Regions from separate parts of the Paenibacillus sp. FSL H7-0350 genome, predicted to be linked through region 3. Evidence: riboswitches for the same ligand, from Rfam matches in the RefSeq annotation. Region 3 holds a riboswitch; each other region holds the start of a gene.
The links. A riboswitch is a leader RNA that binds a small molecule or an ion and turns the genes downstream of it on or off. The one in region 3 is predicted to bind cyclic di-AMP.
Positions count from the first base shown of each region.

Region 1 (5,131 bases), 130 kb from region 3:
TACTCCGGGGTTCCACTCCTCCCACTTCTGCTCCATCTTGTGAATCTCTTCTTCATCAAAGCCTACATATACAGCGACCACATTATCAGTCAATGACTTCGCATAGCTGATCGAATGTAGTACTGCGCGGGTCACACCGGCGACCGGAACGACTACGGTGCTTCCTTTGATACAAGGCTTATCGGTAGCGGGACAGATCCGCAGCTGATCGGCAATATTCATATAATGGCGGTGAATCCGGTGGAACACGATAATGACGACCGGCAGGAAGATGAAGGCCATCCACACGCTGGAGAATTTGGTGATAATGAAGATCATGGTGATCGTTAACGTGGTGAGCATCCCGACCGTATTCACGGCGAACTTGCTCTGCCAGCCTTGCGGCTTCGTTCTGTACCATTGGACCATCATTCCTAGCTGCGACAGCGTGAACGGAATGAATACCCCTACTGCATATAATGGAATGAGTCCTTCCGTATTCCCGTGAAATGCAGCTACGAGCACTGCCGACATGACGCCGAGGAAAATAATGCCGTTGGAGAAGCCAAGCCGGTCGCCGCGCACCATGAAGGCATGGGGCAGATATTTGTCTTTGGCGAACATGAACGCCAGCAGCGGGAAGGCCGAGTAAGCCGTATTGGCTGCCAGGAACAGGATAACCGCCGTAATCCCCTGAATGAAGAAGTACAGCCCGCCACGGCCGAAGGTAGACTCGGTAATCTGTGAGACCACGGTGGCCTTCTCATCGGGCATGATGCCGTACCAGTAAGCCAGCAGCGTAATGCCTGTGAACATAGCTCCGAGAATGAGGCCCATGAGCATCAGCGTTTTGGCTGCATTTTTCTCCGCCGGCGCTTTGAAGTTAGGAATGGCATTGGAGACCGCCTCTACCCCGGTTAGGGCCGAACAACCGGAGCTGAATGCCTTCAGCAGCAGGAACATACTGACATTGGAGACTGCCGTACCAATCTCAGGAACGTGTGCATGAGCCCCGCCGGTTGCATATTTGAAGATCCCTGCGATAATCAGCACGAAGATGGAGACGACGAACAGATAGACCGGGATGGCGATGAACGAAGCCGATTCGGTCACCCCGCGCAGATTAACAATCGTTAAGAGTACGATAACAGATACCGCTATGAGGACACTATGATTATGCAGATTTGGAAAAGCTGAAGTGATCGCGTCCGTCCCCGCCGAGGCGCTTACCGCCACCGTCAGAATGTAATCCACCAGCAGCGAGCCGCCAGCCAGAAGCCCAGTATGCACTCCAAGATTGGTTTTGGCTACAATATAAGCTCCTCCGCCCTGCGGATAAGCGAATATCGTCTGCCGATAGGACAGAATCAGAATAGCCAGCAAGCCCAGTACGGCTAATGCAATTGGCAAGGAGTACCAGATGGCGGTGAACCCGGCGGCCACCAGTACGATTAGAATTTGTTCTGTTCCGTAGGCTACAGACGAGAGCGCATCAGAAGACAGGACAGCCAGTGCTTTCACCTTGGATAACTTTTCATGATCGAGTTCGTTCGACTTCATCGGACGCCCGATCAATAGTCGTTTTACCTTGCTTACCATTGTAGTAACAGTTCCTCTCTTGGTTAAGTTGAAAATGGGGTTTCCCTGCGCTGTTTTCATAAGTGGATTTCATAAATGCAGGCACCAAAATAAGCATACGGAAATGATCCGCATGCCTAATGTGCATGGTCATTATCCCACTAGTGGCTTACGAGGTTAGCTGGCGGATTCGGACTGTGGTAGCCCTACGGTTACAGCCCTTGCGGCCTGCTCCGATTCACCCCTTTTGGCCTTGGCCAAAGTGTGGTTCCCCCGTTTTTCCTTCCGGAAAATTCAGCGCATATTCAACTTCTCACAAGGACTAATATTAAGCTACAATACGTCTTCCGTAAAGCGTGGAAACAAATGAAAAAAGAATGAAAAGCACTCAAAACAACCAAATTCATCATCCGGTATGTCTTGATCTTTCATTCTCTTTCATTATCCCTTTATGGCGTGATTTTACAGGGTTTTTGTATATTATTTTTCGCTAAAATTAAGGGGATTCTCTTCTCTTCCTTCTGCCCGTCAGCTTCTTACTCTGCAGTCTCCTCTTTCCGTCCTGTCCAGAGCAGAATGGAGATTAAGACAAAGGCTATAAGTGCAAGCAGAGGGATCGTAACAAATCCGAACCAATTCAGATAATCCTTGTTGCACGGTACGCCGATGGTGCAGGGAAGCACCTTGCTGAGCGCCGGAATTTTCTGCTCTGCATAATGATAAATAGAGATACAGCCGCCGATCAGACTAAGGGGAAGCACATAAGGAATGATCCGCTTGTCCGCCCGGTAGGTGGCGATCCCCAGCAAGAACAGCTGCGGGTACATGAAGATCCGCTGGAACCAGCACAGCTTGCACGGCTCGTAATGCAGGACCTCACTGAGATACAGGCTTCCCGCTACAGCCACCACACAGACGAACCAGGCCAAGTAGAGACAATTACGCCGGCAGAAGGTAGAGAAGGCTGTCATTGGGCAGCTCCCGCTGCTGCTGTAGCTGCTTGAATCTGAGCGTCAATCTCCTCCATATTGAAAGGCTCCTTCACCTTGATGCCGTTCACGAACAAGGAAGGTGTATTCGTTACGCCCGCATCCGTGCCAAGCTGAATATCCCGGTCCAGCTCCTTCGCATAGGTGCGGTCGTCAATATCCTTGCGCAGCAGGTCATAATCGACCGGCAGCCCCAGCTGCTTGGCGAGACTCACCATGAAGTCAGGCGTAGCCCACTCCTTATCTTCATTCCCCTGGTTGGCATAGATCGCATCGAAGTATTTCCAGAACGCTTCCTGGTTCTGATGATACACCGATAGCGCTGCCAGGGAGGCCGTTCTGGAATCCTTGCCGATGAAGGCCAGATTCACGAAATAGAAGGCTGCTTTATTCTGATCTACATAACCCTGAACGATCTGCGGTTTGATCACACCGGTGAACTGGGCGCAAGCCGGACATTTGAAATCGCCGAATTCCACAATTTTAACCGGAGCATCCTCCTTGCCAAGCCGCATCATTTCGCTGTAATTGAAGGCAACCGGCTTACTGTCTGTACCGGCAGGAGAAGAGTCCTTCGAAGCAAGTATGAATAAGCCTACAAAAATAATAACGACGATAGCCACCGTACTCACGATCAGAATTCTCGTTTTCTGCTTCTGCTGTTCCTGCTCTGCCCTGCGCTTCTCCTGCTTGCTCATTTGGGGAGCCATGACATTGTTCTTTTTTGTTTTGCTCAAAGAGAGTTCCTTTCCGTCCTCAGGACTGTCGTGATAAAAGAATAGTTACTTTCAAATTATATAATGTTAACTCTCTTGTTGGCAATCGCTGCTTATACGGCTTCGTTCTCCTCTGCTGACTCCCCGCCCCCTGTATCCTTGCCGAAGAATACCTCCGGGGAATGCTCCTGCGACTGCAGCTTAATTCTGAAGAAGAATTGTGTACCGCCTCCCTCTGCCGGTTCTGCCCAGATCTCTCCTTGCATCAGGTCTACAAGCTTCTTGCAGATCGCAAGGCCCAGACCCGTTCCGGGGTATTTGCGGGTATGCGACGCGTCCACCTGCGAGAAGGACTGGAAGAGCAGCTGCAGCTTATCCGGGGAGATGCCAATGCCGGTGTCGCGCACCATGAATTGCAGCGCCTGAGCGGTCTCCCTGACGCCATAGGACTCCACCTTAACCGTTACCGTGCCGGATGGCGTGAATTTCACCGCATTGCCGATCAGATTGATCAGAATCTGGCGGATACGCACAGCATCCCCGGTGAACTTGTCGGGAAGCCCCTCTTCGATCACAAGCTCCAGGGATAACGGCTTGTCTTGCGTGCTCACCACGAACAGATCCATACAGCCCTGGAGAAGCGCCTTCAGCCCGAATGTATCCTTGGTCAACGAGAGACTATCCGCCTCCAGCCGGGAGATATCGAGAATATCGCTCATCACATGCAGCAGAGCGTGGCTGCTTGTACTCTGAAGCTGCAGGAGCTCCAGATGCTCGGGATTGCTGATCTCCTCGGCCAGCAGCTGGTTGACACCGATAATGCCGTTCAGCGGTGTGCGAATCTCATGGCTCATGGTGGCAAGGAACTCGCTCTTCATCGTCACAGCACTCTCCGCGGCATCCCTGGCCTCCAGCAGCTCATACTGATACTTCATAAGGGCTGTCACATCCTCGGCCACAATATAGACCCACTGCTCCGTATGATGTAGCAAAGGAAAGACGGTGACACTGCAAATCAGCTGCGCCCCGCCTTTGCTCCGGACCTTCAGCTCAAGCTTTGAGGACTGGCCCCGTGACGCACGTGTTACGGCATCCCGAACAGCCGCTTCATCCCGTTCGCTGTAAAGTATCGCCTTATAATTCCCCAGTTCCTCTCTGCTATATCCGGTAATGTCCCGCAGAGCAGGATTAGCACTGATAATCTTCTTGCGTGCAGGATCAATACAGATCACCATATCAGGGTTATGCTCAAACAGCGCAGTATACCGCTGCTCATTAAAAGCTGCTGACTGGAGTATCCGCTGCCGGTCCCTGTACAGCAGAGCAAGGACGATCGACACAATGAACAGGAAAGAGCCGCAGAGAATCATTCCCAGTATGGAATCCTGCAAATAGAGCACTTGTCCGGCAGCACTGGTCTGTTCTCTTATCGGGAATGAAGCGCCCGCCATGGCAGCGTAATGGATGCCTGTGAACGCGCCGGTCAGGGTCAGGACAAGCAGCAGTTTTTTGAAGCTGAACATATTGTAGGCCTGCTCCAGCCACTTCGGATCATAGGATGCGGTGACCACCGGGACGATCAGGGCGAACAACACCGCCAGTGTAATAGAGAAGGCGCCTTGCTCATACGTTGCCGTAAGTCTCATCGACAGAATGCCGCTGAAATGCATAATCAGGATGCCGCTGCTGAACAAGAGGCCGCCCAGAGCCAGATAGACCCTGCTGCGGGTGTGCGGGTTATTCAGCATAACTAACAGCATATAAGAAGCTGCGACGGGGATCACTAGAGAGAACGCCAGCAGAGGCAGATTATACGATACCGGAACGCCCATTTCCATTGCCCGCATCCCGATGAAATGCATGCTCCAC
Region 1 is NZ_CP151972.1:1,080,577-1,085,707, forward strand. Features, by position in the region: gene NYE24_RS05015 (APC family permease) at 1-1,578, opposite strand, end outside; cyclic di-AMP (ydaO/yuaA leader) riboswitch at 1,708-1,867, opposite strand; gene NYE24_RS05020 (disulfide oxidoreductase) at 2,094-2,528, opposite strand; gene NYE24_RS05025 (DsbA family protein) at 2,525-3,283, opposite strand; gene NYE24_RS05030 (ATP-binding protein) at 3,376-5,131, opposite strand, start outside.
Region 1: another riboswitch for cyclic di-AMP. It lies ahead of NYE24_RS05015 (APC family permease); the one in region 3 lies ahead of NYE24_RS04390 (alpha/beta hydrolase).

Region 2 (5,131 bases), 3.5 Mb from region 3:
ACTTCAGGAGCAGATCGGCAAGCTTGAGGGCTGGAAGCTGGAGAGGGATAGGCTGGTGCGCAAATATATGTTCAGTGAATATATGAAGGGAATTGCTTTTGTGGATGAGGTAGCGGCAATTTCGGAGGCCTTTGACCATCACCCGCATATCACCATTGATTACAAGACGGTTGTTCTGCGGCTGGCTGCAGATGTGGAGAAGCTTGATCTCCGCCAGGCGCATGAATTTAATGAGGCATTTGAGAAGACCCGCTAGAGGACAAGGCTCCTATGGAGACAATAGGAATATCTGATCAATAGAAATGCCCGTGCAAGGATCATTCGTTATCCTCGTCACGGGCATTATACATTTGAAATGAAGAGCATGGTGTTTGTACAGGTTGCGGATTATTTCTTCTCGGCCAGCCATAGGGCTACATTCGCAATCTCTTCAGGGGCCAGCCTGTCTTTGAAGGAAGGCATCTGTCCGCGGCCCTTGGTGACTATGCTGTAGATCTGCGGCGCGTCATGCGAAGCGCCTTCCTGCTGCAGGCTGGGTCCCGCCCCGCCCTGAAGCTGGTCACCGTGGCAGGAGATACAATTGGCCTTCACTGTAGCTTCTGCGCCAGCAGCGTCCAGCACAACCTCCGGCATGGTCGGCTTGTTCTGCTCCGCCACCTCGGATTTACCGGGTAAGGTAAACATTAAGATTACTGCAAAGGCACAGGCGGCAAAAAACAAACCGCTCATGATCCATTTCTGCATCTGCATCCGTCCCTCCATGTAAGCTGCTGACTCCATTATAGCGGATGGTGAAGCGTTATCATAGTATTTGTGTCAAAAAAATGAACACAAACGATCCATTTTTTTGCAAATCAATCTGTCTCCAGTGCTATTCCTCATAGACCATGCAATAAAAAGGCTTATTGCCGGTCGGGGTGCGGCGTTCATAGGTATCCGTTATAGTGAATCCGCATTTCTGGTAAGCGCGGATGGCGCGCTGGTTCCAGGTCAGCACCTCCAGGTCGATCTCACGCTCCGGGTATCGCGCCCGTGCTGCCTGCACAATAGCCTTCATGAACAGATGCCCCATTCCATGGCCGCACAGCTCGGGCCGCATTCCGACACCAAGCCGGACTACCCCCTCCATCGGAAAGAGCTGGGCGAAGCCGCACAGATCCCCCTGTCCGTTCACTACAGATACATATTGCTCACTGCGAAGCTGCGGGTCTCCGAACTCCACGCCCAGCGCCTGCATCTGCTCCCAGGACATCCAGCCGTAAATATTATACGGAGGCTTGTAGCTCCACTCACAGATCTCAGCGGCATGCTGCGGTTCCATAGGCACCACATAAAAGGTTAACGGGGAGCTAATCATTACGGGAGGCCTCCTTCCAGCCGAAACTGCTTTTAAAGGACGGAAAAGCCGTTTCCACTTGTTCTTCTATTAATTATATACAAAAACAGCCAGTTTCGACGCAAATTCCTTGCGGAAATGCAGAAACTTGACAAACGCCAATAATTATTTTCTGAAAGTACAGAATCGGTGTTTTACAAATATAGAGACGGGTAAGTAATTTTATAGACAAAAAAAAGCCCTTCTCCAAGATTTCGGCAAAAATCTTGGAAAAGAGCGTAGGTTACAAAGAATTATTGTACATCATCGTTGTCTTGGGAATCCGAAGCTACAGTCTTGTAGGCATCTGTACTCATGATTCGTTTGGCGCCAACGTAGCGGTTGACGTAATAGCTGTCACTCAGCGAACTGATGGTTACACCGCGTGAGGAAGAGGCATGGGCGAATTCGCCGTCACCAACATAGATACCTACATGGGATATGCCCTTACCGCTTGTATTGAAGAATACAAGATCGCCTGGTCTCATCTCGTCAAGGGACACGTCAGTACCCATCTGGTACTGAGAGCCGGATTGATGGGGCAGGTTAATGCCGATCTTATCAAAAACATACATTGTAAATCCGGAGCAATCAAACCCGTTAGTTGATGTACCGCCGGATACGTATTTGGTTCCGATGGCTTTGTCGATCACTTTATCCATTTTGGAATCCGCGAAAGCGCTTCCTGCTCCGATTGTGAAGATAATGGACAAGCTTAGTACTGCGGCTGCTAGCTTCTTCTTCAAAAGTAAATACCCCTTCCAATGCCTACGAGGTTAGCTTAAGGGTTCGGTTGAAGGTCCCCTATGACCCCTCTTAGAATAGGAGGTCAATTCACCCAAAGTGGTTCCCCCGTTTCCCTAATTCATTAGGGAACTCGGCACGACTGTTGATTAGGATTAGCGGTTCATTCAATACATGACAAAACCTTTGTTAAAAGCGATTCAATAATTACAAAAATGTTACTAAAAGCTCACTGCGATAATTGTAACAAAGACTAAGGCGCTTGGCAATCACTTATAACATATTAATCCATCTTTTTTGCTGTTTTTTAGAGTTATAGCCCTTTCGAAAGACTCATATCTATGCGCCGGGGTTGTTTTATATGATTTTTTCTTTGTTTTTGCAATAAAATGCTGTTTCAAGGCTGTGGATTCGGGTAAAAGGTAGAATAAGGAAAAGGAAAAACCCGGAAATGATTACGGCAATAATCATCCCGGGCTCGTATAAGTTACATTTAGTTGTTAGAGGATGAAATATTCGGGGTATGCTTCAAAAGTTCAATCGTAAGCGACAGCTTGGTAGGCTGTTGTGCTCATTACTCTTTTGGCGCCAACGTAGCGGTTGGCCCAGTAAGACTGGCTCATCGAACTGATGGTTACACCACGTGAACTGGAGGACTGTGCGAACTTCCCGTTTCCAACATAAATACCGACATGGGAAACTCCGTTACCCAGAGTATTGAAGAACACGAGATCTCCGGAGCGTAGATTGCTCTTGGATATTGTTGTTCCAACTTTGTACTGTGCTTTGGATGTACGGGGCAAGGTAAGCCCGACATTCTTGAACACATACTTGGTAAATCCGGAACAGTCGAAGCCGCTGGTGGTTGTGCCCCCGGTTTTATACGACGTTCCAATGGTTTTTGAAATCACAGTATCCATTTTGGAATCTGCGAAGGCACTGCCCGCTCCGAGTGTGAATACCATCACAAGACCCAGCGCCGCTGCGGTGCATTTTTTCTTGAAATTCTGTCTAATCAAAAGATGTACTCCTTCCAGGGCCTGCGAGGTTAGCTTAAGGATTCGGTAGAAGGTTCCCCTATGACCCCTCTAAAGCGAGATCAATTCACCCAAAATATGGTTCCCCCACTTCCCGGTGCAGGGAATTCGGCGTTTTATGCACCAGAACAGTGACTTATCGACATTGATTAAATTGCAATAGATACGGAAGATTCTGTTTGAAAGATTACAACTTTGTTACTAGTGGTACAGGCATCATTGTATCAGACGATTTACCCTTTTGCAAATGCTTTTGTCCTTCTCTTCAAGCAAAAAAGAGTCCTGCTCCCTGATGAGGGGCTGTGACTCTTTTTAGTATGCCGCTGTAGCAGCTTATTATTGTGGAAATGATTTACTGGACCAGAGGTGGTACTGGGCAGCGATTCCCCACATATTGAACAGCGTGGAGGGCAGCGGAGCTGCCTGGCGGAGCATAAGTGCCGGCAATCCGGGATAGAACAGAGCAGAGGCGCTACAGAGCAGAATTACGGCCAGGCTTCCCGCCCCCAGAATGACGGAAATACCGATCGAAGGCATCAACACCTTCAGGCAGATTAGCAGCGAGGAGAACATGCCGGTACCTGCGGTATAGCCGAATTGCATATAGAGCAGAAGCTTGCGGACAAGGAATAGATAGAGCAGCCAGCCCAGCACACAGGGCACAAGCTTGAGCAGGAGCTGAACATCGAGAACGCCGCTGAGCAGATGACGGTACATGCGTGGAAGCAGCCAATAGAGCGGCAGGAGGGTTAGTGCCCATTCGGCCAGGCTGAACGCCAGCACCGGCAGCCCATATTTTCTCATTCCCGGGAAAAAGAACAGTCCCCGCGCTCCGTCGCGCTCCTGATGAAGCTCGTGCAGCAGCCCTGCACGGATAAAGGGAGTCAGCAGCAGCCTTAGCACTGTCAGCGCCAGCAGCATCCACAGCCAGTGCTGGACGGCGGGGTCGGTGCGCAGCGCAGTCTGCCCCTCGATATAATACAGCAGCCTGCCTATTCCGCTGCCGCCGGCATTCGCATCCGGGTAGCGTAGCAGGACGGGGACAACCGCACTTTTAATGAATTTGTACAGGAAATAACCCCAGAACAGCCGGTAGATAAATAGCAGAATCAATATATAGAACTGTTCTTTCATGCTGATCCAACCGCGGGCAATTGAACTTTTCACCATTCCTTCACCTCACCAGACAAGAGTTCCGAGCAGGGTTTCAAGCAGAGTAGATGCGCTAAGCGTCCAGCGGGAGAGTGTGCGCGGCTCAAGCTCCGCCATTTTGAAATTATTAAGATGCCTGCTCTCCAGCAGAATGGAATGCCCCGGATCGATCTCTGCGGAGACCAGCGGAGCTTTATACGCTAACTCAAAGGAGGTAGCCTTACCCTCGTCATTCCAGTATTGCTGCACAGTGTACCCGTCTGCGAAGGTGAATTTCACGGGAACATCAGGGTACAGGCTGCCCTTATTGCTTACATCGACCACAGCGTTATAGCGGATCCCCCCGCCGTCGCCGTTGTCCCGTCCGACCGTGAGCCTGATATCATCAACTGCGAAGTCGGGTGCACCCCCGCTATAGACAAAACGCTCAAAATAAGTCTGCCAGGATTGCTTGGTCACTTTCTCCACAACCTTTTGGAAGTCGGCGGTGGACGGATGCTGGAAGCGGTATTTGCGGGCATAGGCGGCGAGGATGGCGTCCATATTCTTGGTTCCGGCGATGCGTTCCATATCCTTCAGCACCAGCTTGCCCCGGATATACACATTGCGCGTGTAGGCATCATCACCAGTGTATTTCCAGGTCTCCAGCGTAAGAGGCTGTGAAGAGGAGACCAGGCTGGACTGAAGCGGCAGGCTTGAGACCACGCCGTATTCCTGTTCCATTAGCCGGTCTTCAGCATAAGAGGTGAAGCTCTCATCAAGCCAGGCTTCTTCGAATTCATTACTGGCCACCAGGCCGTAGAAATACTGGTGCCCGATCTCG
Region 2 is NZ_CP151972.1:4,495,706-4,500,836, forward strand. Features, by position in the region: gene NYE24_RS20640 (4a-hydroxytetrahydrobiopterin dehydratase) at 1-256, shown strand, start outside; gene NYE24_RS20645 (cytochrome c) at 388-744, opposite strand; gene NYE24_RS20650 (GNAT family protein) at 872-1,357, opposite strand; gene NYE24_RS20655 (C40 family peptidase) at 1,630-2,121, opposite strand; cyclic di-AMP (ydaO/yuaA leader) riboswitch at 2,126-2,268, opposite strand; gene NYE24_RS20660 (C40 family peptidase) at 2,656-3,084, opposite strand; cyclic di-AMP (ydaO/yuaA leader) riboswitch at 3,142-3,280, opposite strand; gene NYE24_RS20665 (hypothetical protein) at 3,493-4,326, opposite strand; gene NYE24_RS20670 (M1 family metallopeptidase) at 4,336-5,131, opposite strand, start outside.
Region 2: another riboswitch for cyclic di-AMP. It lies ahead of NYE24_RS20655 (C40 family peptidase); the one in region 3 lies ahead of NYE24_RS04390 (alpha/beta hydrolase).

Region 3 (5,131 bases):
AGAAGCTTCTACTATAAAAATGAAGATAAAAAAGGAGAAGTTCTACCCGTAAACGGAAGAACTTCTCCTTTTAATCAGTTCCAACTACTCCCTACTTACTAACCAATCAGCAACTTGTCCTCTGGGTAACGGTACTTCTGTTTAACACTTTTTTGTGCCAAGGCAAAGGCTAAGGTTAAAGGGCCCAGTCTCCCAATATACATTATAACTATGATGATACATTTACCAATCGGTGACAGATCAGGGGTTAAGCCCATGGACATGCCCACGGTTCCAAAGGCTGATGTAGCTTCAAATAAAAGAGCAAGAATATCCGTATGGCGGGTATATTCAGTAATTGTTAATAAAAAGGTTGCTCCAAGAACAAGGCCTAAGGAGATGGTCATTACAGCCAATGATCTGAAAATAAGATCTTGAGGTATCCGTTTTTTTAGCAGCTGCACATCAGCATTCCCCTTGATGGTTGAGAAGATGCTTAATATGAGTACCGCAAAGGTGGTCGTCTTGATCCCCCCGCCTGTCGAGCCTGATGAAGCTCCTATGAACATCAGAAAGATCATAAAGAACTGGGACGCCGGTAACATCGCACCAATATCAATGGAGTTGAACCCCGCTGTGCGGGTAACCACTCCCTGGAAATATCCACCCCAGATTCTTTCCCCCCATGTGAGTGTACCAAATGTTCTGGTATTAAAAAGCTCAAACACAAATATGACCAGAAACCCTGCAAAACAAAGCACTCCTGAAGTGATTAGCACGATTTTTGTGTGAAAAGACAGAGCCTTCCAGCTTCTCTTGCGGTATAGATCCAGAATCACAATAAATCCAATTCCACCAATGATAAATAAAAATGAAATGACAATATTGACTAACGGATCACCGACATACCGGCTCAGACTATCCGACCATAATGAAAAACCTGCGTTATTAAAGGCCGAGATGGAATGGAAAATTCCATAATATAAGGCTTTGGCAACACCCAGGTCATTTGCCCACCGGACGGTCAACAACAATGCCCCAAGAGTTTCGAAGATAAATGAGATCAGCACAATGCTTAGTGATAACCGGACGACCCCTTGTGTTTCAATGGAGTTCGAAGATTGTTGGATGAGTAAACGCTCCTTCAGCCCAATCTTCTTCCCCAGAATTACGGCAATTAGAACACTGAACGTCATGAATCCTAATCCTCCGATTTGAATGAGGAGCAGGATAATGATTTGTCCAAAGTTGGAGAAGTCGGTTCCTGTATCCAGCACCACCAGTCCAGTGACACACACAGCTGAAGTTGAGGTAAACAATGCATTTAGCCATCCCACACTAGTTCCGGTGGATGAAGATACCGGTAAGGACAACATAATTGTCCCCAGAATGATGGTTACAGCAAAACCTAAAAGAATAATTCTTGATGAGGTTAGACTGAGTTTTCGAGTAAACCAAAGGCACCTTTTTTTAAACATATCACTGGCTCCTGTAATGATTCTTTTCGTAAATAAACAGCGCTGCGTCACCTTCAAGGCTGTGTGTCCAGTGAGAGCATCAGCCAGGTAGCTCTTGTTGAAAACACTGTTGGTCCTTTAGATAATCGAGCAAAAGCCGGTTAAATAATTGCGGTTGACATAGGTGACTAGGATACATGGCATTCTCGATGATCGCTAAATGAGCTTTGGGATACTTAGCCGCTGTTTTTTTAACTTGCTCTAACACCCGCTCATTGTGATTACCTGACACGATCAGCACCGGAATTTGCAGCCGCAGCGCAAACCCGTAACCGTCCGAATACTTCAACGCCATGCGTTGCTTAATCCATTCTGTCGTCCGTTTATGCATAAGCTCTTTTCTCAAGATATGGTAAGCCAAGAGCCACCGGTGATAGGTGATACGTAAAGGCTTGATAAACATTTCAGCAGGGAGATAATGAGAAATCCAGGCACAGAACTGCAACGCTTCTTTCAACTTACTTCCACTAGCAGAGTAATCACCTTGAAAATAACTATCCACCCAAATCATGGTAATCACCCGCTCAGGGAACAGATAGGCGAACTTCTGGGCAAGTATAGCTCCAGTGGAGCAGGCTACAATTACAATCTTTTCTACATCCAGTTTATCTAATAATGCCTTTAGATCCTCAACTTGAGTGTCTAAGATCCGGCCAATCTCAACATTCATCTTCCCCGACAGCCCGTTTCCTCTTAGATCATAGACAATTACTTTCGCGCGCTTACTGAAATATTCCGCCTGTGGTTCAAAAAGATGGTGGGAGGTCGAATAATCATGGATAAAAACGATGGGCAGACCGCTACCCGATATCTCATAATACAAGGTTGTTCCGTTGACATCAACAATAGGCACTGCAGGATTCCCCTCTCATGAACGCTTACGGGGTTAGCTGACGGATTCGGACCTGAGTAGCCCTACTCGATATTCTCGAGATTCACCCCGGAACTTTTGGTTCCCCCGTTTCCTTTACAGGAATTCAGCGGCAAATATCATTTCTCAGATTGCTCCTTACTTCTTTCCGTATGGGTAAGCAGATCGTCTTGTATGCTGTTTTTCCACAAGGGAACGCCCGAACGGTAGGCCGCCCGGCCATTTAGATGGCCTGCGACCGGTGAAGTGATGAATACAAAAAGAATCGCCAGCAGCAGCTTGACACTGATCTCTCCATCTTTGAACCAAAAGTAAAGGAAGCCGCCGCCCAATAAACATAACACCCCGAACGTTGCACTTTTGGTGGCCGCATGTGAACGCAGATAGACATCGGGCAGCCGGATCAGACCAAAGGCACTAATGCCGCAAAAAATGGCGCCCAGCACTACTAGAATCGAGCTAAACAACTCACCTGTCATGCAGTTCCCCTCCTTCTTCCACAACAACCCCACGTTCGATATACCTTGCGAGTGCAGTGGTTCCAATAAACGTCAGAATACCGATAACCAGAATTACCTCAAGAAAATTGCGGGTATCCAGCAGCATACTAATGACAGTAATCATAGCCAGTACATGAATGCCTATCGTATCTAGGGCCGCCACCCTATCCGAACGGGTAGGTCCTTTCAGAAGCCGGTACAGGCACGCGAGTATGGCCATTCCCAGAATGGTCAATGCGGTAGTTAATAGTACGGAGACCATCAGCGGGTCACCTCCATGATCACTTGTTCGAAATTCCCCCGGATCTGCTTCACCATTTCCTCAGCATCTTTGATGTCAATAGCATGAATATATAAGGTCTTCCCATCCCTTGACACGTCGAGAGTTAGCGTGCCAGGAGTCAGACATATCAGACAAGACAACAGTGTAACTTCCCAGGCTGAGGTTAAGGCTGTCTCATAGGCGAATATTCCAGGGCGGATCGCCAGCTTCGGACGAAGAATATGATAAATCACCACAAAGTTCGAGATGGTCAATTCGCGGATAAAGATCAGCAGCAGCTTCAATATGGACCATAGACGTTTTAAATAAAATGGCCGGGCCTGGGGCTTGGATCTTCTGAATAACAGCAGCATCCCTATGCCGAGCAGAAACCCGATAAGAAAAGTGGCGCCGGAGCTGCTATTATTGATTGCCATCCACAATAAAGCAACTAACAGATTAAACAAGAATTGTAGAGTCATTATATCTACTCCTTCAGTATGGCTTGAATGTATTCCGCAGGTGAAGCCAGAACCTCTCCGGCCTGTGCTACATAGGCATATAGAGCATCTGCTCCAATACCCATTGCAATGACAAGCACAAGCAGTGCAGCGGCGACAGCAGAAGCTCTCTTCAGGTTCACAGCAGGCAGTTCTCTCTCAGGTTCATTTCCCCAGAAGGCCAGCCTGAACATCTTGATTAAGGAATACAGCACCATAAAGCTTGAGCCGAGACCGATAAGAGACAGTGTCAGCATACCGGCATCCAAAGCTCCGCGGATGATCAGCAGCTTTCCGGCAAAACCGCTCAGCGGCGGAATCCCCACCAGAGCAAGGGTCAATATAAAGAACATCCAGCCCAGGAGCGGGTATTTCTTAATCATGCCTCCCATTCCACTCAAACGATCTGTTCCTGCTGCGGAGATGATTAATCCGCCCAGTATAAACAGGAGCCCTTTAGCCAGCATATCGTGAAGCAGATAGAAGATGACTCCGTTCAGCGAATCCCCGGTACCTGCAGCAAGCCCGAAAGCCACAAATCCGACACTAATAATGACATTATAATTAAGAATCCGAGGGATATCCTTGTAGGCCACTGCCCCTATGCTGCCCAGAATCATGGTTGCCGCAGCCATCCAGGCGATCAAACTATGCGTGAGACTGGTATCATTCACAAACATCAGGGTGAACGTGCGGATAATGGCATATAGTCCTACTTTGGTAAGAAGAGCACCAAATAGTGCCCTGATCGCCGAAGGCGGTGCGCCGTACGATCCCGGGAGCCAATAGAACAGGAACAGCCCCGCTTTTAAGGAGAAGACGATTAAAAAAAGCACAGCAATTACGTTCAATATACCGCCTTGCCCCGCTTCAGCAATACGCTGTGACAAATGCGCCATATTCAGCGTCCCTACTGCCGCATACAGATACGCTACAGCTGCTACAAACAACGTTGACGACACAATATTGATCAGCAGGTATTTCGCTGTCTCCCGTAACTGCAGCTTGGTCCCTCCAAGGGAGATAAGGGCATATGAAGAAATCAGCATCACCTCAAAGAAGACGAACAAGTTGAAAATATCTCCCGTAAGGAAAGAGCCGTATACCCCGACCAGCAAAAAATGAAAGAAAGTATAATAATAATACCGCTCCCTCTGCTCTCCAATGCTGCTGAAGGAATAGAGCAATATGGCGAAGCTTACGATGGAAGCCATCATCACCATTAGTAAAGCGAACATATCTCCAACAAATACAATCCCGTAAGGGGGGACCCACCCTCCCATTTGTAAGGTCATAATGCCATCAGCATGTACACGTGTAACCAGCAAGGCTGTACTAAGGATAGTAAGGATACCGCTAACTACGCTAATCCCCCGCTGAAGGCGTATCTGCTCTTTGAATAGAATCAGAATCACCGCTGTACATAACGGAATCAGAATAGGCAGAACCAGAAGGTTATTCATTCTTTGACCTCCTTGATACTGTCGATTTCATCCGTACCT
Region 3 is NZ_CP151972.1:948,749-953,879, reverse strand. Features, by position in the region: partial or broken gene NYE24_RS04400 (GNAT family N-acetyltransferase) at 1-17, shown strand, start outside; gene NYE24_RS04395 (TrkH family potassium uptake protein) at 99-1,457, opposite strand; gene NYE24_RS04390 (alpha/beta hydrolase) at 1,537-2,349, opposite strand; cyclic di-AMP (ydaO/yuaA leader) riboswitch at 2,357-2,489, opposite strand; gene mnhG (monovalent cation/H(+) antiporter subunit G) at 2,487-2,846, opposite strand; gene NYE24_RS04380 (Na(+)/H(+) antiporter subunit F1) at 2,836-3,129, opposite strand; gene NYE24_RS04375 (Na+/H+ antiporter subunit E) at 3,129-3,611, opposite strand; gene NYE24_RS04370 (Na+/H+ antiporter subunit D) at 3,617-5,092, opposite strand; gene NYE24_RS04365 (Na(+)/H(+) antiporter subunit C) at 5,089-5,131, opposite strand, start outside.

Region 4 (5,131 bases), 3.5 Mb from region 3:
TATGAACACTTTTATGGTTGAAAATCTACCTTAAACTAGTTTTAGATGTAGTTTATACATTTATGTGTATAGGTAAATAGATATTATAAAGGTTTTATCTGGATATAAATACATGAAGTACTACTAACCTGCCCGGGCGGACTTTATACCAGTAAATAACTGTATAGAATACAGCTATCCAAATTTTCCATCCGAAAATATTCTACTTTGTATAGCCAGTAACCAGTGCAGTTAAGTGTATCCCGCACGGAGAGCGCTCCCTCGTAAAGCCGTATCCTGTAGGCAGAACGCTCCGATGTAAAGTGTATCCCGCAGGGAGGCCGAACAGGGTCGGTCCACCACCGAACCCCGCTTCCTTCCGCGCTAGCTACAGAGATCCACCAAGCTTCCGGGTGTCCAGAGGGCTGGGGCCCTCCCTGTAGAGAGGGTAGACATAAAAAAATACCTCCCGCGCGAACGGGAGGCCAAGGAGATATAAAAAGGTTAGAATTAACAATTGGATTAGTTCCTATTATACCCTATTTATTTTAGTTTGTCACAGGGGTAGGGATAGCCGAAATGCATTCATGACAAACAATTTTACCTTTGAAGTAAGTTACATTCTCAGCATTGCCGCAGAAAATGCAAGCAGGCTCGTATTTCTTAAGCATGATCCGCTCACCGTCCACGTAAATTTCGAGCGCATCTTTTTCCCCAATGCCTAGGGTACGACGCAATTCTATTGGAATAACGACCCGTCCAAGCTCATCTACCTTACGTACAATTCCTGTTGATTTCATCATTACAATCGTTGCTCCTCTCAATGTTCAAAAGCGTCATTATTCGACATTCTTCACTGTTTTATGATATTTATAATACCAACCATTCCCAAAACAGTCAACCTTTTTTCAGGCGAATTTTAAGGAATATTTTGAGACTACATTTATTCCGCGTTTGATAGGGCAACTGAGTCTAAAATAGCTTATTAAGATGTTTGTCGATTTGGCAGTATATGAATCGCTAATATTCGACAAAGAGCGACAATATATTATATAAAACAAGAAAAGGAGATGATTTCATGAAGCAACCGCTGTCAGAAGAGAAGGTATTTAAGGACCCGGTTCACAACTACATCCACGTACAGGACACTATTATCTGGAGACTGATCAATACTATGGAATTCCAGCGTCTGCGGCGCATCCGGCAGCTTGGGACCTCCTATTTGACCTTTCACGGGGCAGAACACAGCCGCTTCTCCCATTCTCTGGGGGTATATGAGATTACGCGGAGGATTATCTCCCAGTTTGAACGGAGCGGCTACAAGGACTGGATGCCGGAGGAGAGACTACTTACCCTGTGTGCGGCACTGCTGCATGATTTGGGGCATGGACCCTTTTCCCATTCTATAGAAGAAGCTTTCGAAATGGATCATGAAGACTGGACCTGCCGTATCATTCTGGAGGATACAGAGATCACTGCTATTCTGCGTGATGTGGCTGAAGATTTCCCCGATAAAGTGGCCTCAGTCATCTCCAAAACCTACGAGCATGAAATTGTTGTCAATTTGGTGTCGGGACCACTTGATGCTGACCGAATGGATTATCTGCTCCGGGATGCATATTATACGGGGGTGAATTACGGAACCATCGACATCGACCGGATTCTGCGGATGCTACGTCCTTATGACGGCCGGGTGGTTGTGAAGGAATCGGGGATGCATGCGATTGAGGATTACCTAATGTCACGGTATCAGATGTACTGGCAGGTCTATTTCCACCCGGTAACCCGCAGCTCAGAGATTATTCTCAGACAGATTCTCCGCCGGGCCAAGGAGCTGGTGCAGCAGCAGCATGCTTTCCGCTTCATGATTGAGCCCTTAAGTGATCTGTTCAGCGGAGAGGTAACGGTAGGGCAGTATCTGCTGCTGGATGAAGCCTTGATGCAGACTGCCTTCATGCAGTGGACGCTGGAGGAGGATGACATCCTGAGCGACTTGTGCAGCCGGTTTATCCATCGTAAACTGTATAAATATGTGGAAATGGAGCATTTGGATTCTGACACAATTGACGAAATCCGCCGCAGCTTCGCCGGTGCGGGACTCCGGCCCGATTATGACCTGGAAATTGATTATCCCACCGATCTTCCCTATGATGTGTTCCGTCCGGGAGACGGCTTTGACAGCAAGCAGATCCTGCTTTTGGATAAGCATGAGCGGCTGAGGGAAATCTCCGAGGTATCGGACATTGTACGCTCCATCAGCGGTATTCACCGCGGCAGATACCATCTGTATTTTCCACAGGACAGGCTGCAGAAAGCCCTTTCACAGTTGCCGCCGTCCATCGCAGAGATTTTTGCCAAATAATCAGATCAAGCTTGGAATTATAGATAACACAACAGGCCGAAAGGATGTAATGTAATGCAGTTATTCGACACCCATACCCATCTGGATGCTCCACAATTCGACGAAGACCGCGAAGAGGTCATTGCCAGAGCGCTGGAAGCCGGCGTCAGCAAGATGATCAACATTGGCTTTAACCGGGAGACGATACCGACGACCATGCAGCTTGCCGAGAAATATGATTATATTTATGCAGCCGTAGGATGGCATCCCCAGGATGCCATCACGATGAGGGACGGAGACCTGGAATGGATCGCCTCCTTATGCTCTCATCCCAAGGTGGTTGCCATCGGTGAGATCGGGCTGGATTACTACTGGGACACCTCCCCTAAGGATGTACAGCATGATGTATTCCGCAAGCAGATCGGTCTGGCCCGTGAGCTGAAGATGCCAATCTGTATTCATAACCGAGATGCTCATGAAGATGTGATCCGTATCCTCCGCGAGGAGAAGGCGGGCGAGGTTGGCGGCGTAATGCACTCCTTCTCCGGCAGCTGGGAAAGTGCCAAGATGTGTCTTGAACTAGGATTCCATCTTTCTTTTGGTGGACCGATTACGTTCAAGAATGCCCGGGTGCCCAAAGAGGTGCTTGCCCAGACTCCGCTAGACCGGCTGCTGATCGAAACCGACTCCCCATATCTAACTCCGCACCCCTTCCGGGGCAAGCGAAATGAGACCGCTCATGTGAGGCTTGTAGCGGAGGCGGCCGCGGCAATAAAAGGGATTGAATTACAGGAATTGGCTGAAATTACGTATGCGAACGCACTGGAACGATTTGGGATACTCTGAAAACGGGAGTAAAAGCGGTGAAAAATGAAGTATAGCGGATATATTAAACTTTTTTGACTGAAAAACGGCCGATTATTACAATATTTTAATCATTTTTTTACGTAAACGTGGTTGAATCGTCCTTTACAACATGTATCAAAACAGGATATCATCTTTTCAGTGCAGTGAGCTGTTGTAACTGTGACAGTCACTAATTTCATGGATCGTCTCGCTGAGTCTCCGTATGGAGAACGGGGGAACCAATAATGCGCTGCCGCATGAACGTACAAGAGTACTGGCACAGAATTGCCGCAGGCATTATTTGATTTCTTTACGTGGTCTTTGGGGTGAATTTGAGGGCAACCGCCGTGAGCGGGTGACCTGAGATAGGGCGTCTCTCTTATGTCCGAACCCGACAGCTAACCCCGTAAGCGCAAGTAAGAGAGGAAACCTCGTGCATAAGCATTCCGACGTATTCGACACCGGGAAGCCACGAAAGAGTCCTCTAAGAACTCTTTTTTAGGCTTCTTTTGTTTTGAATAATGAGAATGCTCCCGGCATACTGTTATATAACAGATCTCCGGAGTAACTATGCCGAGCAGGCGATCCATGAGCAGGAAACGCTGAAGCAAGTGCGGGCGTATCCTGTTGCAAACTCAAACTTAGTTTCGTCAGAAGTGATACAGTCACCTTGATATAACTTGGACGACGGGGCTATGTAAGGAGGATGGAAAGAGTGGGCGTATTCCAACCAGAGGTATCCCATGATTCGCAATCATCCAGCAGGTCTTTCGCATTACGGTTGAAGCAAGTGAATCCCCGCGTAGTTTTACTTGCCGGTGTGGCATCGATTGTTATCGCACTGTTAATACTGCTGTACGTACACGGTCAGAGCAAAAAAGAAATTACCCTAGTAATAGACGGACAGGTACAGACACTGGAGACGCGGGAAACGCTGTTCAGTGATATGCTGGCTAAGGAACAGATTTCGCTGCAGGCGCATGATGAATTATCTATTGGCCTTAGTGATGAAATAAAAGACGGCGACCGTATCGTGATTAACACTGCGAAGAAGTTCGCTCTTACCGTAGACGGAAAGACCGAGACGTTATTTACGACCGAGGATACTATTGGTCAGGCCATCGACAAGCTGGGCTATAGCCTGGAAGGCTTAGACAAGATTTACCCTTCGCTAGAAACCGCAGTATCTGCAGACATGGAAATCAAAATTGTCCGGATTAACAAGCATGTGGTTCAACGGACAACTAATTTGCCTTTCCGGGTCATTAAGACAGCAGACCCCTCATTGACCAAGGGAACCGTAAGAGTGGCACAGGCAGGTAAGCCGGGCGTAATGATTCAGCACATCGAGAAGATCTATCAAGATGGCGAGCTGGCATCCATGCGCATGATCGGCAAGGAAGTACAGACGGTTACCAAGGACAAAGTCATTGCCATTGGAACCAAGCCGCTTCCTAAGCCCGTCGTAGTTACTGCCAAAGTCTCCAAACCTGTAACAACCTCCAACTCATCTAAAGCCAGTGCAAGGGTCAGCAATGTTACCAGTAAGGCTGGTCTGGATTTCGAGTACAAAAGAATGATCAAAAACGTATCCATGACTGCGTATTCGTCGCAGGAACCGGGTATTGGAACACGTACTGCCTCCGGCACACGCGTAACGGAAGGCCGCACTATAGCTGTAGATCCTAGTGTTATACCGATTGGCTGGTGGGTGTACATTGAAGGATTAGGGTTTCGCCGAGCAGAGGATACCGGCGGTGCCATCAAAGGCAACAAGGTGGATGTCTATTACGATTCATTGAGCCATGCCCGTAATTTCGGCCGTAAGTCGCGCACACTCTATGTGATCGGACCTGTGAAGCCGGAGCTGAACTAAACGTAAAGTCTTTTGCAAATTAGCGGTTAATACGATATAGTGAGGGAAGCACTTACGAAATTTCAGAGAGCTGCCGCTCATCACTTATA
Region 4 is NZ_CP151972.1:4,412,577-4,417,707, forward strand. Features, by position in the region: gene NYE24_RS20220 (AbrB/MazE/SpoVT family DNA-binding domain-containing protein) at 528-782, opposite strand; gene NYE24_RS20225 (HD domain-containing protein) at 1,058-2,341, shown strand; gene NYE24_RS20230 (TatD family hydrolase) at 2,396-3,166, shown strand; cyclic di-AMP (ydaO/yuaA leader) riboswitch at 3,366-3,594, shown strand; gene NYE24_RS20235 (3D domain-containing protein) at 3,882-5,042, shown strand.
Region 4: another riboswitch for cyclic di-AMP. It lies ahead of NYE24_RS20235 (3D domain-containing protein); the one in region 3 lies ahead of NYE24_RS04390 (alpha/beta hydrolase).